Regions from separate parts of the Telluria sp. BA11 genome, predicted to be linked through region 1. Evidence: predicted binding sites of a transcription regulator. Region 1 holds the regulator's gene; the other holds the start of a gene.
What was found. The regulator sigma-54, encoded in region 1, starts transcription at its own class of promoters, with help from an activator protein. The targets are predictions, from matches to a motif close to TGGCANGNAANCTGCTTT.

Region 1 (7,123 bases):
GTCAGGCTGGCGGCCTGGAAGGTCTTCGGCAATTGCGACAAATGGGGCGAGCCTAATACCAGCACCTCGTTGGCTGGGCCGGACGCTGGCCCCTTGAATGCGCTCGCATTGAAGTCAGGCTGCCAGGCCTGGGCGGCGGCGCTGCCGCACAACGTCATCGACAACAGCAAGGCGGTGATGCGCATCGGGGTCCTCATCAGTTCATGAAGCCACGATGTTTGCACCGCCTGCACGAAAAGTCACGCGCAAACGGATATGCATGGAGATGCTTACGCAAGATGCCGCAGCGGGTGCGCATGCGCCGGCCACACCGGCACAAAGAAGCGCGCCACCATCGCATCGGTCACGAGGTCGAGCGATGGCGGATTCCATTGCGGCGCATTGTCCTTGTCGATGACGAGCGCGCGCACGCCTTCGAGCACCTCGCCATGCTCGAAGTTGCGGCGCACGAGCGAGCGCTCCAGGCGCAGGCAGTCGGCGACATCGAGCGATGCACCGCGCAGCAGCAGCTCGCGCGTCACGCACATCATCAACGGTGAGCGCTGACGCATCGCATTCAACGCCTTCTGCGCGAACGGCGTGTCGTCACCCTCGAGCGACGCCATGATCGCCGCCACCGAGTCCGCGCCAAAGTGCGCATCGATGCGCGCGCGATTGGCCTGCAGTTCGCTCTCGCCGGCATGCTGGACGGCGAACATGCGGATCGCCGCCGGCAGATCCGCGCCCGGCGTCGCTTCGATCAGCGCGTGCAACGCCGCCAGGTCGGCGCCCGGCACGAACACGTCGGCCAGGCCCACGTACAGCGCGTCGGCGGCGCCGATCGCCAGGCCGGTCAAGCCCAGAAACATCCCCAACTGCCCCGGCGCGTGCGACAGAAAGTGGCTGCCGCCGACATCGGGGAACAGGCCGATATTCACCTCGGGCATTGCCATCTTCGTGCGCTCGGTGACGATGCGCAGGCCGCAATCGGGCCCGCCCTGCGCGATGCCCATGCCGCCGCCCATGACCACGCCGTCCATCAGCGCAATATACGGTTTCGGGTAAAAATGGATCAGGTGGTTCAGCGCGTATTCTTCGGTGAAGAAATCCTCGAGCAGTGCGCTGCCGCCTTGTGGCGAGGCATTGCCGACCTCGTGGAAGAAGCGGATATCGCCGCCCGCGCACAGTGCTTTCTCGCTGCTGCTGGCGATCACCACGGCATCGACGGCAGCGTCACACTGCCAGTCAAGAAGGATCGCGGTCAGCGCGCGCACCATGTCCAGCGACAGCGAATTGAGCGCCTTCGGCCGGTCGAGGGTGATGATGCCGGTGCGGTTGGCAATGCGGGTCAGGACGTGTTCGGACATGGCGTGATCCATCGAAAGGAAACACGTATTTTACCGGCAACGGGATGCAAAAAGGGCGTCCCGAAAAGACGCCCCTGGCGGTGGTGACCTGCGCTCGATCAGGCGGCAGCGACGTCTGCTTCGTCGACGTCCAGGCGTTTGATCGCTGTGCGGTTATGGTCTTTGAGCATCTGCTTGTGCTTCAGGATTTGTCGATCCAGTTTATCCATCAACATGTCGATCGCGGCATACAGGTCTTGCGCGACGCTCGCCACGTGCAGGGTCTTGCCCGACACCTGGACATTGATTTCAGCTTTTTGCCTTTTTTCTTTTTCAGTGAGGTTATCGACGGCCAGGAAGACGTGGGTATCTATGACTTGATCGAAATGGCGAATAATGCGTTCCAGCTTATTCTGAACGTATTCACGGATGGCAGGGGTTACTTCGAGATGGTGACCACTGATGGTGAGGTTCATACACACTCCTTTGAAGATGTCACGTCGCTTGCACCACACAGGAGCTGAAGGCACAGACTGTATGAGCGGCGTTGTTACAAGGCTTTGCGGAGACTGACGGGGGGGATCTTGAGCGCTTCACGGTATTTTGCGACCGTCCTGCGAGCAATGACCATGCCTTGTTCCCCGAGCATTTCCGCGATCTTGCTGTCGGATAATGGATTCTTAGGGTCTTCTGCTCCTGTCAATTGTGCGATGAGCGCACGGATTGCCGTTGAGGATGCTTCGCCGCCCGCTTCGGTGGCAACGTGGCTACCGAAGAAATACTTCAACTCGAACATGCCGTGCGGGGTCAGCATGTATTTCTGGGTTGTGACACGAGAGATCGTGCTCTCGTGCAGACCTAGTGTATCAGCTATCTCACGCAAAACAAGGGGCCGCATGGCAACCGCGCCATGGCTGAAAAAGTTGCGCTGGCGCTCGACAATCGCCTCGGCCACACGCAGGATCGTGTCGAAACGCTGGCGCATATTCTTGATGAGCCACTTCGCCTCTTGCATCTGCGCGCCCATCTGGCTCTCGCTGCGGCCCTGCTTGAGCATGGTCGCGTACAGGCTGTTGACGCGCAGGCGCGGCATCACGTCCTGGTTCAGCGTGACTGCCCAGCCGTTCTTGGCGCGCCGCACGATCACGTCCGGCACCACGTAATCTGACACGTTCGACGCAAACGCGGCGCCCGGATGCGGATTGCACTGGCGGACCACGGCCTGCACTTCGCGCAGGTCTTCGTCGTCGCAATCGAGCGCTTTTTTCAGCTTGCTGTATTCGCGCTGCGCGAACCAGGTCAGGTAGCCTTCGACGATCTTCAGGGCCATGCGGCGCGTGACCATCGGCACGCCCGGCATGCGCCGGATCTGCAGCGCCAGGCATTCGGCCGCACTGCGCGCGCCAACGCCCACCGGGTCCATGCTCTGCACCATCGCCAGCGCGCAGCGCAGTTCGTCGAGGTCGACCTCGAGTTCTTCGGGCAGGCGTGCGTGGATGTCGTCGAGCGGTTCTTCCAGGTAGCCGTTGTCGTCGAGCGCGTCGATCACCAGTTCGGCCAGCGCGCGGTCGCGCGTTGACAGCAGCGTTTCGCGCACCTGTTCCATCAGGTGTTCGCGCAGCGTGATGGCGCATGCCTCCAGCTGCGGGCGGCCGTCTTCGTCGTCGCTGCTGGCGCTGCCGGACGACGCGCCACTGCCTTCGCTCCAGTCGTTGTCGGGCCGCTCGCCATCGACCGCGCCGCCTTCAGCGCCCTCGCCCTCGGCCGGCGCGCTGCCTTCACCCTCGGCCTGCTGGCCTGGCGCCGGCGGCGCCTCGCCCGGTGCCGGCGCATTGTTGATGGCCCCATCGGCCAGCAAGCGCACCGAATGATCGAGCGGGTCATCGAGCCTTTCGAGCAGCGGGTTATCGCCCAATATCTGCTCGATCTCCTGATGCAGTTCGAGCGTCGACAGCTGCAGCAACCGGATGGATTGCTGCAGCTGTGGCGTGAGCGCCAGGTGCTGCGAAGTGCGGAGCTGAAGGGACTGTTTCATCAATTGAGTATGGCTTACATGCGGAAATGTTCACCGAGGTACACGCGCCGTACCGATTCGTCGGCGATGATATCGTCGGGGCGGCCGGATGCAAGCACCGCGCCCTGATTGATGATGTAGGCGCGGTCGCAGATGCCGAGCGTCTCGCGGACATTGTGGTCGGTGATCAGGACGCCGATCTTGCGCTCCTTGAGGAAGCGCACGATGCGCTGGATCTCGATCACGGCGATCGGATCGACGCCGGCAAACGGTTCATCGAGCAGCACGAAGCGCGGGTTGGTGGCCAGTGCGCGCGCGATCTCCACGCGGCGCCGCTCACCGCCCGACAACGACAGCGCCGGGTTCTCGCGCAGCTTCTCGATCTGCAGGTCGGCCAGCAAGGTATCGAGGCGGTCGCTGATCTCGGTTTTGGTGAGCGATTTGCCGTTGACCTTCTGCAGTTCGAGCACGGCGCGGATGTTTTCTTCCACCGTCAGCTTGCGAAACACCGACGCTTCCTGCGGCAGGTACGACAGGCCGAGCACTGCGCGGCGGTGGATCGGCAGGCTGGTGATGTCGGTGCCGTTGATGCTGATCGAGCCGGCGTCCGACGGCACCAGGCCGACGATCATGTAGAACGAGGTGGTCTTGCCGGCGCCGTTCGGGCCCAGCAAACCCACCACTTCGCCGCATTCGACATCGAGCGACACATCGCGCACGACCAGGCGCTTGCCATAGCTTTTCTGCAGGCCCTTGACGACCAGCGTGCTGCGATCGTTCAGTTCCGTCATTGCGTGCCTCCGGCCGGCGCACGCTTGGGCGCCAGGATCAGCGTGCCGCGCCCGCCGCCAACCTTGCTCTCGCCGCTGACGTCATTGCGCACGGCGACGACTTCCTTGCGGTTGTCGTACGAGATGAACGGACCGGTCATCTGGTTGGTCATCCGGTCGTTTTCGAGTTCCTTGACGACGGCGTTCGAGTACAGGCGCACCAGCTCCGAACGCTCATCGTATTCGATGCGTTCGGCCTGGCCTTCGACCCACAGGTTCGGGCCGCCGTCACGCTTCTGACGGAACGTGGCGGGCTTGCCGTTGGCAGCGGTGAGCGTCACGCTCATATAGCCTTCGGGTGTCTCCCTGACGACGGCGCGTTCGGCCTTGACCAGCAGCGTGCCGCGGGTCAGGATCACGTTGCCGGTGAAGGTGCGTACGCCCGCGACGCCATCGAGGTCGCCGTTATCGTATTCGAGCGCCGCCTGCTTGAGCGAGTCGGCCTTTTCGGCCATGGCGGTCAAGGAAAGGAGTGAAAAGAAAGCGGCAGCAAAGAGTTTTTTCATGATGGTGCTGGTCCTGGGTTAGCACGCGCGCATGGCTGATGGCCTTCAGCGCTGGCGTGGCGGATAGACGATACGGCCGCGGCCGGACAATTGCATCTGCATGGTCGCGTTGTTGGCCATCATGCCGGTGGCCTTGAGGCTGGACGCGCCAAGCTCCATGTCGATCGGCTGGTCGGTCTTGACGATTTCTTCGTCGGGCAACACGGTCATGGCCTGCGTGCGCACGCGCAGTGCTTCGCTGGCGGGCGTCTTCGGGCGCTGCAGATCGACGTCGCCGAACAGTTCGACGCGGTGTTCTTCGTGGAAGATGCGCGCGTTCTTGGCCACCACCGTCATCGGAGGACGGCCCGGCTCGACGCCGCGCATCAGCGGCTGTTCGACGTTCGACACATCGCCCAGCGGGATATGGGCCAGGCGCTTGCCCGACACCACGTAGCTCGGCTGGCCGTTGGGCGTCATGCGGACGAACGAGAAATTCTCGACGATGTAATCCGGCTCGTCGGGCGGGCCGCCCAGCTGCGCATCGATGTCGGTCGCCTGCATCAGCTGCAGCAGCCAGAAGCTGCCGAAGGCGAAGAACACGCCGATCACGATCATCGCCAGCAGATTCCAGCGATGCGCGGTGCGTTTGTTGGAGGCGATCGTGGCCATGGCGGTCAGGCGAAATACGGCGCGAGCGCCTGGTCGTAGGTGCCCTGTGCGCGCATGACGAGGTCGCAGATCTCGCGCACCGCGCCGCGCCCGCCACCGTTCTTGGTTACGTAATGCGCGCGGTGCTGCACGTCCGGGTGGCCGGACGGTACGGCAACGGCAAAGCCGACGCGCGCGAACAGCGGCAGGTCGATCACGTCGTCGCCGATGTAGCCGCATTGGTCGGCGGTAAAGCCGGTGGCCTCGAGCAGATTGGCAAAGCCGATGCGCTTGTCGTGGTTGCCCTGGTAGACATGCGATATGCCCAGGTCGGCGGCGCGCCGGACGACGATCGGCGACAGACGCGCACTGATGATCGCGGTCTGCACGCCGGATTTATTCAGCATCTGGATGCCCAGGCCGTCGAGCACATTGAAGGTCTTGGTGACTTCGCCATCGGGGCCGTAGGTCAGGCTGCCGTCGGTGAGCACACCGTCGACGTCGAAGATCATGACCTTGATGCGCGCGGCGCGCTCGATGTGGGCCAATACAGGAGTGTTCATCAAATCACCTTTGCGCGGGTCAGGTCGTGGATGTGCAGTGCGCCGACCAACTGGCCCGACTCATCGATCACGAGCATCTGGTTGATGCGGAATTCTTCCATCACGGCGACCGCATCGACCGCCAGTTGCTCGGGGCGCACGCTGCGCGGATTGGCGTGCATGACGTCGCGAATCAGCACGTTCGAAAAATCGTGCATGCGCTCGATCACGCGGCGCAAGTCGCCGTCGGTGAACACGCCCAGCGGGCGGCCATCCGCGTCGACCACGGCGGTCATGCCCATGCCCTTCTGGCTGATCTCGAGCAGCGCCTTGACCAGCGGGACATCCAGGCCCACCGACGGGATGGCGTCACCGGTGCGCATCACGTCGCGCACGTGCGTGAGCAGGCGCCGGCCCAGCGCGCCGCCCGGATGCGACAGCGCGAAATCCTGCTCGCGAAAACCCCGTACGTCGAGCAGCGCCACGGCCAGCGCGTCGCCCATGGCCAGCGTGACGGTGGTGCTGGTGGTCGGCGCCAGGTTGAGCGTGCAGGCTTCTTTGGCCACTGCGATGTTCAGGTGGACATCGGCCAGCTTGGCCAGGCGCGAGGCCGGCTTGCCGGTCATGGCGATCACGCGCGCGCCCAGGCGCTTCACAGCCGGCAGGATGTCGAGCAGTTCGGACGATTCGCCCGAATTGGAAATGGCGATCAGGATGTCATTCGCGGTGACCATGCCCAGGTCGCCGTGCGCCGCTTCGCCCGGATGCATGAAGAACGCCGGCGTACCGGTGGACGACAGCGTGGCGGCGATCTTGCGGCCGATGTGGCCCGACTTGCCCATGCCCGAGACGACCACGCGGCCGGTGCCGGCATAAATCAACTGCGCGGCGTCGACGAAGCTGCTGTCGTCGCCCAGGCGCGCGTGCAGCGCCACGATGGCGTCGGCCTCGATGGCAAGCGTCTGGCGACCCAGTTCCAGCACGCGCTGCGCCAGGGTTTCGTCAAAACTTTTCAGCATTATTTGGTCATCAGTTACACTCATTCCAGAAGTATAAACGAATTGCGAAAGCAAAAAACTTGCCAGTCGTAACATTCGATGACAAGCACGCCTCGCGGCGCATCGCCACCACAACCACCGCCCGCTTCACCCCATGCATTCTGGTCTCGAACTCACACTGTTGCTGCTTGGCTGCGCCGTCCTCGGCGTGGTGGCCTTTCGCACCCTGCAACTGCCGCCGATGCTCGGCTACCTGGCTGTCGGTGTCCTGATCGGCC
Region 2 (7,123 bases), 970 kb from region 1:
CCTCGCCTGGCCATCCAGGCCCAGCATCGATTGCAGCTGTTCACGGTTCAAGCCGGCCAGCACGCCAATCGAATGGCCCTGATCGACCAGTTGCTTGAGCAGGCCGAGGCGCGCGACTTGTTCGGCGGAATACAGGCGCTGGCCGCGCTCAGAACGCTGCGCATCCGATAAACTGTAACGGCGCTCCCACACCCGCAGGGTTTCTACAGGCAATCCGGCCAGGCGCGCAGCAGCACCGGTCCGGTACATGATCGGTTCATGATGGGTTCTTAATGAGTTTTCCATGATTTTTGTCCCTTGATTGAACCTTTATTATGCTACAGAAACGGTGCACACGTTAGACAAGTTGTAAAAAGAGGATTACATTGGAATCAACGCGGTTCACGACGAACTGCAAAAACCACATGGAGTCATACGATGAAAAAATTTCTGATCGCACTGCCACTCGCCTTCGCCTTCGGCGCCGCCAACGCAGCAGATATCGTTGATACCGCCAAATCGGCTGGCACGTTCAATACGCTGGTCACGGCTGTCCAGGCTGCCGGCCTGACGGACACCCTGAAAGGTCCGGGCCCGTTCACCGTGTTCGCACCGACCGACGCCGCATTTGCCAAGATTCCAAAAGCCAAACTCGACGCACTGCTGAAAGACAAGGCCGCGCTGACCAAGGTGCTGACGTACCACGTGGTGCCAGGCACCGTGAAAGCAGCCGACGTCAAGCCAGGCGACGTCAAGACCGTCGAAGGCAGCGCCTTCAAGGTCAAGGTTGCTGGCGGCAAAGTCATGGTCGACAAGGCCACTGTCACCAAGACCGACATCGTTGCCGACAACGGCGTGATCCACGTCATCGACACGGTCATCATGCCAAAATAATCACAAACTTCCTGTGCGTTAGGGAACGTTAAAGCGCCCCCGCTGCCCGGCATTGCCGGATAGCGGGGGCGTTGTCGTATCGGCTGGCGTGGCGCGCGTGGTACATTCCCGGCTTGCCTGCGGCACCCGGCCGCGGGACTGATCGACGAGGATGGCATGAAATTTCGTTTGATGACGGTGGCAGCGGCGACCCTGGCCGCCACCACCGCAATGGCCGCGCCGCGCGGCTTCACCGTGGAAGACCTGGTCAATATGGAACGGGTCGGTAGCCCGGCCGTATCGCCCGACGCCACGCGCGTGATCTACACCGTGCGCAGCACCGACATGGAAAAGAACCGCGGCAACACCCAACTCTGGATGATCGACCTGCGCGCCGCCAAGCCGACGCCGCAGCGCCTGACCGACCATGCGTCGAGCAGCGCCGATCCGGAATGGTCGCCGTCGGGCGATGCTGTGTATTTCCTGTCCGCGCGCTCCGGCTCGTCGCAGGTTTGGCGCCAGCCGGTGGCCGGCGGCGCCCCCGTCAAGGTCACCGACCTGCCGCTGGACGTCGACAACTTCCGCGTCGCACCCACGGGCGACCGCCTGGCGTTCAGCCTGGCAGTGTTCCGGGACTGCGCCGACCTGGCCTGCACCAAGGCACGGCTGGACGCGAAAGAAAAAGAAAAGGCCACCGGCAAGGTGTATGACCGCCTGTTCGCGCGCCACTGGGATACCTGGAGCGACCACCGCAATGCAGTGCTGTTCTCGGCGCCGATCGGCGCAGCAGGCGCGATCACCGGCGAGCCGGTCAGCCTGTCGGGCTCGCTCGACGGCGACGTGCCCTCGAAGCCTTTCGGTGACCGCGAAGAATACCGCTTCAGCCCGGACGGCAAGACGGTCGTGTTCTCGGCTCGCATCGCCGGCAAGACGGAAGCCTGGTCGACCAACTTCGACCTGTACAGCGTGCCAGCGGCAGGCGGCACGGCCCCACGCAACCTGACGGCGGACAATCCGGCCTGGGACACCAAGGGCACGTTCTCGCCCGATGGCCGCACGCTGGCCTACCTGGCGATGGCCCGCCCCGGCTTCGAGGCCGACCGCTACCAGATCATGCTGATGGATGTGGCGACCGGCACCAAGCGCCCGCTGGCAGCCAGCTGGGACCGTTCGGCCGGCAGCCTGGTCTGGCGCGCCGACGGCAAGGCACTGATCGTCGATGCGGAAGACATCGGCCAGCACCGCCTGTTCTCCATCGACGTGGCAGGCGGCAAGGTCACCCCGCTGACCGACACCGGCGCCGTGGGCGCCTTCGATCTGCGCCGCGATACGCTGGTCTATACCCATGCGAACCTGTCTGCTGGTGCGCAATTGTTCTCGATGAAGCTGGGCGCCAAGCCGAAGCAGCTGACCACGTTGAACACCGAGCTGCTGAAAGACGTGCGCTGGGGCGAGGCCGAGCAGTTCTCGTTTGCCGGCGCCAATGGCGACACCGTCTACGGTTACGTGATGAAGCCGTGGAATGCGCAGCCGGGCCAGAAATACCCAGTCGCGTTCATCGTCCACGGCGGGCCGCAAGGAAGCTTCGGCAACAGCTGGAGCTATCGCTGGAATCCACAGACCTATGCCGGCGCGGGTTACGCGGCCGTGTTCATCGACTTCCACGGTTCGACCGGCTACGGCCAGAAGTTCACCGACTCGATCAGCAACGACTGGGGCGGCAAGCCGCTGGTCGATCTGCAAAAGGGCTACGACGCGGCGGTGAAGAAGTTCCCGTGGCTGGACCGTTCACGCGATTGCGCACTGGGCGCGTCGTACGGCGGCTACATGATGAACTGGATCGCCGGTAACTGGTCGGATGAGTTCAAGTGCATCGTCAATCACGACGGCGTGTTCGACACGCGCGGCATGGCGTACTCGACCGAGGAGCAGTGGTTCACGGACTGGGAAAACGGCGGGCCGTACTACAAGGTGCCGGAGAACCATGAGCGCTTCAATCCGGTTCATCACGTCGCCAAGTGGAAGACGCCGATGCTGGTGATCCAGGGTGATCTGGACTTCCGGATTCCGACGGCGCAGGCGCTGGGGACGTTCACGGCGCTGCAGCGTCAGGGCGTCGAGAGCAAGTTGCTGGTGTTCCCGGATGAGAATCACTGGGTACTCAAGCCAGCCAATTCGGTGCAGTGGCATCACACCGTGAATAGGTGGCTGGATCGGTTCTTGAAAGCGCAGCCAGCGAAGTAACGCTGCAATGAAAAAAGCCCGCTGGGAAGCGGGCTTTTGCGCTGAATTTAGAGCAGTAGCTTCATGCTCAGTGTTGATTAGTCCTCATTGTTCTTAGTAATTGCATCCAGCGCAGCCGAGTTTGTGACCGTAGTGGTGTTTTCCCATGCAAGATTTGCGTCGTTCAGGGTTGGAGTCATGGTGATGGTGCCGCCGTCCACATCCGTACCGATGCCGCTATCTGCCAGCGTGATGAGGATGGTTCCACCGTCGACAGCGACACTAGCGATTTCTTTGGTGGTGAAGGTGGCAGGGACACCGCCTGCGCCAGAATCACAAGCGTCCAGCGAACCACCATTTTCCTGTGCGCAAACACCAACGGCTGTTTTGACCGATGAAACCGCGCCCAGTACTGAAGCTATTTTTGCTTTGATGGTGTAGTTGCTGTACTGCGGAATTGCCACAGCAGCCAGAATACCGATAATTGCAACGACGATCATCAGTTCGATCAGGGTGAAGCCGCCTTCGGCTTTTTTGCTTGGCATTTGCTTGAAGTTCATTTTAAATCTCCAGGTGGGTATTTCAAAAAAGTGGACCTACGTATCTTGTGCTGCTCACTGCTACGCTTTCTTATATGCAAGCGCTGTGCCAGCCCAAAAATGGCGTAAAACGGTCGATTTTATGAACAACAAACCAACAAAATCCTGTTCCAGCACAAAAAACGGCACCTCGGATGACAAAATTTGTCAGTGCCCTACGGCAATTTTTGTCACGCGCGATGCGTATCAACAAAAAGTGGCGCACCAAATAGAAAACGGGGAGCTCACGCTCCCCGTCTTATCTTTCGATCAATAGATCGTCAGGATTACAGCATGGCCTTCAGCAGACGCGCCATTTCCGACGGGTTCTTGGTGACGGTGATGCCGCAGGCTTCCATGATTTCCAGCTTGGCTTGCGCAGTATCTGCACCACCCGAGATCAGCGCGCCGGCGTGGCCCATGCGCTTGCCTGGTGGCGCGGTGACGCCAGCGATGAAGCCGACGACTGGCTTCTTCATGTTGTCCTTGATCCAGTAAGCCGCGTTGGCTTCGTCAGGACCACCGATTTCGCCGATCATGATGACCGCGTCGGTATCAGGATCGTCGTTGAACATCTGCATGACGTCGATGTGCTTCAGACCGTTGATCGGGTCACCACCGATGCCGACTGCCGACGACTGGCCCAGGCCCAGTGCGGTCAGCTGTGCAACTGCTTCATACGTCAGGGTACCCGAACGCGAGACGACGCCGATGCGGCCCTTGCGGTGGATGTGACCTGGCATGATGCCGATCTTGATTTCGTCAGGGGTGATCAGGCCTGGGCAGTTAGGGCCCAGCAGCAGGGTCTTCGAACCTGCTTTGGCCATACGGTCCTTGATTTCCATCATGTCACGGACTGGAATGCCTTCGGTGATGCAAATTGCCAGGTCCAGCTCGGCTTCGACGGCTTCCCAGATTGCAGCGGCTGCGCCTGCTGGTGGGACGTAGATGACCGACACGTTGGCGCCGGTTTCTTTTTTCGCTTCAGCAACGGTTGCGAAAATCGGGATGCCTTCGAAATCTTCGCCGGCTTTCTTCGGGTTCACGCCAGCAACGAATGCTTCCTTGCCGTTTGCGTACTCACGGCACATGCGGGTGTGGAACTGACCGGTCTTGCCGGTGATGCCCTGGGTGACTACTTTGGTATCTTTGTTGATCAGAATCGACATTTTTTTATTTCCTTAGCAATTAGGCTTGACCGGCAGCAGCGGCGACGACCGACTTGGCTGCGTCTTCCATCGTGTCTGCGGCGATGATTGGCAGGCCCGATTCGGCCAGCATCTTCTTGCCCAGGTCTTCGTTGGTGCCCTTCATGCGCACGACCAGCGGCACTTGCAGCGAAACGGCTTTCGATGCAGCGATCACGCCTTCGGCGATGACGTCGCAACGCATGATGCCGCCGAAGATGTTGACCAGGATTGCTTTCAGGTCAGGGTTCTTCAGCATGATCTTGAACGCTTCGGTCACTTTCTCAGCCGTGGCGCCACCGCCGACGTCGAGGAAGTTGGCCGGCTCGCCGCCGAACAGCTTGATGGTGTCCATGGTGGCCATGGCGAGGCCGGCGCCGTTCACCAGGCAGCCGATGTTGCCGTCAAGCGAGATGTAGGCCAGGTCGAATTTCGATGCTTCGACTTCAGCTGGATCTTCTTCGTCCAGATCGCGGTAAGCGACGATTTCAGGACGGCGATACAGGGCGTTCGCGTCGAAGTTGAATTTGGCGTCCAGGGCGATGATCTTGCCGCTGCCGGTGACGATCAGCGGGTTGATTTCGGCCAGCGATGCATCGGTTTCCCAGTAGGCTTTGTACAGGCCCTGCAGGTTCGCGCGTGCGTCGGCGATCGAGCCGGCTGGCACACCGATCTTGGCGGCGACGTCATCAGCCTGCTCATCGGTCAGGCCGACTTTTGGGTCGATGATGACGTTGTGGATTTTTTCCGGGTTGCTGTGCGCGACTTCTTCGATGTCCATGCCGCCTTCCGACGAGGCCATCAGCACGACTTTCTGGCTGACGCGGTCGGTGACGAGCGAGACATACAGTTCTTGTTTGATGTCGGCGCCTTCTTCGACCATCAGGCGACGGACTTTCTGGCCTTCCGGGCTGGTCTGGTGCGTGATCAGCTGCATGCCCATGATCTGGTCAGCGTATTCCTTGACCTGCTCGAGCGATTTGGCGACCTTGACGCCGCCGCCCTTGCCACGGCCACCAGCGTGGATCTGTGCCTTGACGACCCAGACCGGACCACCCAGTTCTTCAGCAGCTTTGACAGCCTCTTCAACCGACATGCACGGAATGCCGCGCGGAACGGTCACCCCGAATTTTCGGAGGATTTCTTTGCCCTGATACTCATGGATCTTCATGCTGGCTTCCCTTCTATCTATTACTGAATTAGAAACGGTTGAACTACAGAAAAAACAAACGACGACTTAACCCGACACTGCCTTGATGGACCAGCGCGGGTAATATTTGGCCACGGCGGGGCCGTCGCTGCGCAAGGCATGGCAACGGTCGAGCTCAAATGGACGGTCGGATGACGTGACGCCTTGCCCGCCTGGGGCATCGACGGTGTCGTCAGCAAAGGCTTGCAGCGCTGCAGTGGGCAGCACCTGGGCCAGTTCGGTCAGATGGGTGCAGCCGAGCACGCCGGACAGGCGGTCTTTCAGATGCAACCGGAAATGGTTCACGAGCGAGAGCCCGATCAACTTCTTGTAGGCAGGGCCGATGGTATCGCAAAAGCCCGGATACGGGACGGCATCGGATGCGGCTTCGGCATCGACGATGTTCAGGTCGCGGTCGATCGTGACGCGCAGCTTCAGGTCGTGCACTGGCGTGCCGCCGGGCCGTTCGCCGGAAGCAAGTTCAACAGTACGCGTTTTCACATCGCGGATGCTGGCATCAAGATCCCACATGCCATCGTCGCGCGCATAGGCATCGACTGTGATGGCGCGCGTATGCCGGAGCGAGCGCGATACGGGAAGAGACAAAGGCATAAATACCAGTGCCGTCGAGACGGCGGTTAGTGATGCAGCCGGTGTGCTAGTGCACGTCACCGCAGCTTCTGCGGCAACAACCGCTCATGCGGCGCTGCTTAAACCCCTAAAGTTTAGCACAGCGTCCCGCCCGGCGCATCGCTAAAAGGGGACATCACGGCCAACGTCGACGACGATGCCCGGACTTGGCAGGCGCTTGACAGCGTGTTTGACGCATATGGTATGCGCATGAAGGACAGCCGGTGGTGGTCGCCATTCATGTCATGAATGGGAGATATGGGATTTTTTTCTGAGTACTGCCAACGTAAAAAAGCGCCAGCGTGCAGCGCCATCGCCCGTTGAGGAATATGCGTTCGCATATCGGGGATGACGCTCCACGCTGACGCCTGGGGCAGCATCGAGTTGTACCTCGTGACTGCAAGCGATCACGAGAACATTAATTAGTCGGGAAACTCGTCGTCGTCGGGCGCGCCCTGCATCGC

Region 2: the regulator sigma-54 is predicted to act here: its motif matches at 3,709-3,726, upstream of AC1MGT_RS08980 (pilin).

What each region holds. Positions count from the first base shown of each region.
Region 1 covers NZ_CM155275.1:3,022,162-3,029,284, reverse strand. The annotation lists gene AC1MGT_RS13325 (DUF5694 domain-containing protein) at 1-185, opposite strand, end outside; gene AC1MGT_RS13320 (enoyl-CoA hydratase/isomerase family protein) at 270-1,346, opposite strand; gene hpf (ribosome hibernation-promoting factor, HPF/YfiA family) at 1,445-1,801, opposite strand; gene AC1MGT_RS13310 (RNA polymerase factor sigma-54) at 1,876-3,360, opposite strand; gene lptB (LPS export ABC transporter ATP-binding protein) at 3,375-4,130, opposite strand; gene lptA (lipopolysaccharide transport periplasmic protein LptA) at 4,127-4,675, opposite strand; gene lptC (LPS export ABC transporter periplasmic protein LptC) at 4,721-5,326, opposite strand; gene AC1MGT_RS13290 (KdsC family phosphatase) at 5,332-5,868, opposite strand; gene AC1MGT_RS13285 (KpsF/GutQ family sugar-phosphate isomerase) at 5,868-6,890, opposite strand; gene AC1MGT_RS13280 (monovalent cation:proton antiporter family protein) at 7,000-7,123, shown strand, end outside.
Region 2 covers NZ_CM155275.1:2,053,307-2,060,429, forward strand. The annotation lists gene AC1MGT_RS08965 (MerR family transcriptional regulator) at 1-249, opposite strand, end outside; gene AC1MGT_RS08970 (fasciclin domain-containing protein) at 418-873, shown strand; gene AC1MGT_RS08975 (S9 family peptidase) at 1,030-3,096, shown strand; gene AC1MGT_RS08980 (pilin) at 3,174-3,620, opposite strand; gene sucD (succinate--CoA ligase subunit alpha) at 3,941-4,822, opposite strand; gene sucC (ADP-forming succinate--CoA ligase subunit beta) at 4,842-6,011, opposite strand; gene AC1MGT_RS08995 (DUF2889 domain-containing protein) at 6,078-6,641, opposite strand; gene recX (recombination regulator RecX) at 7,082-7,123, opposite strand, start outside.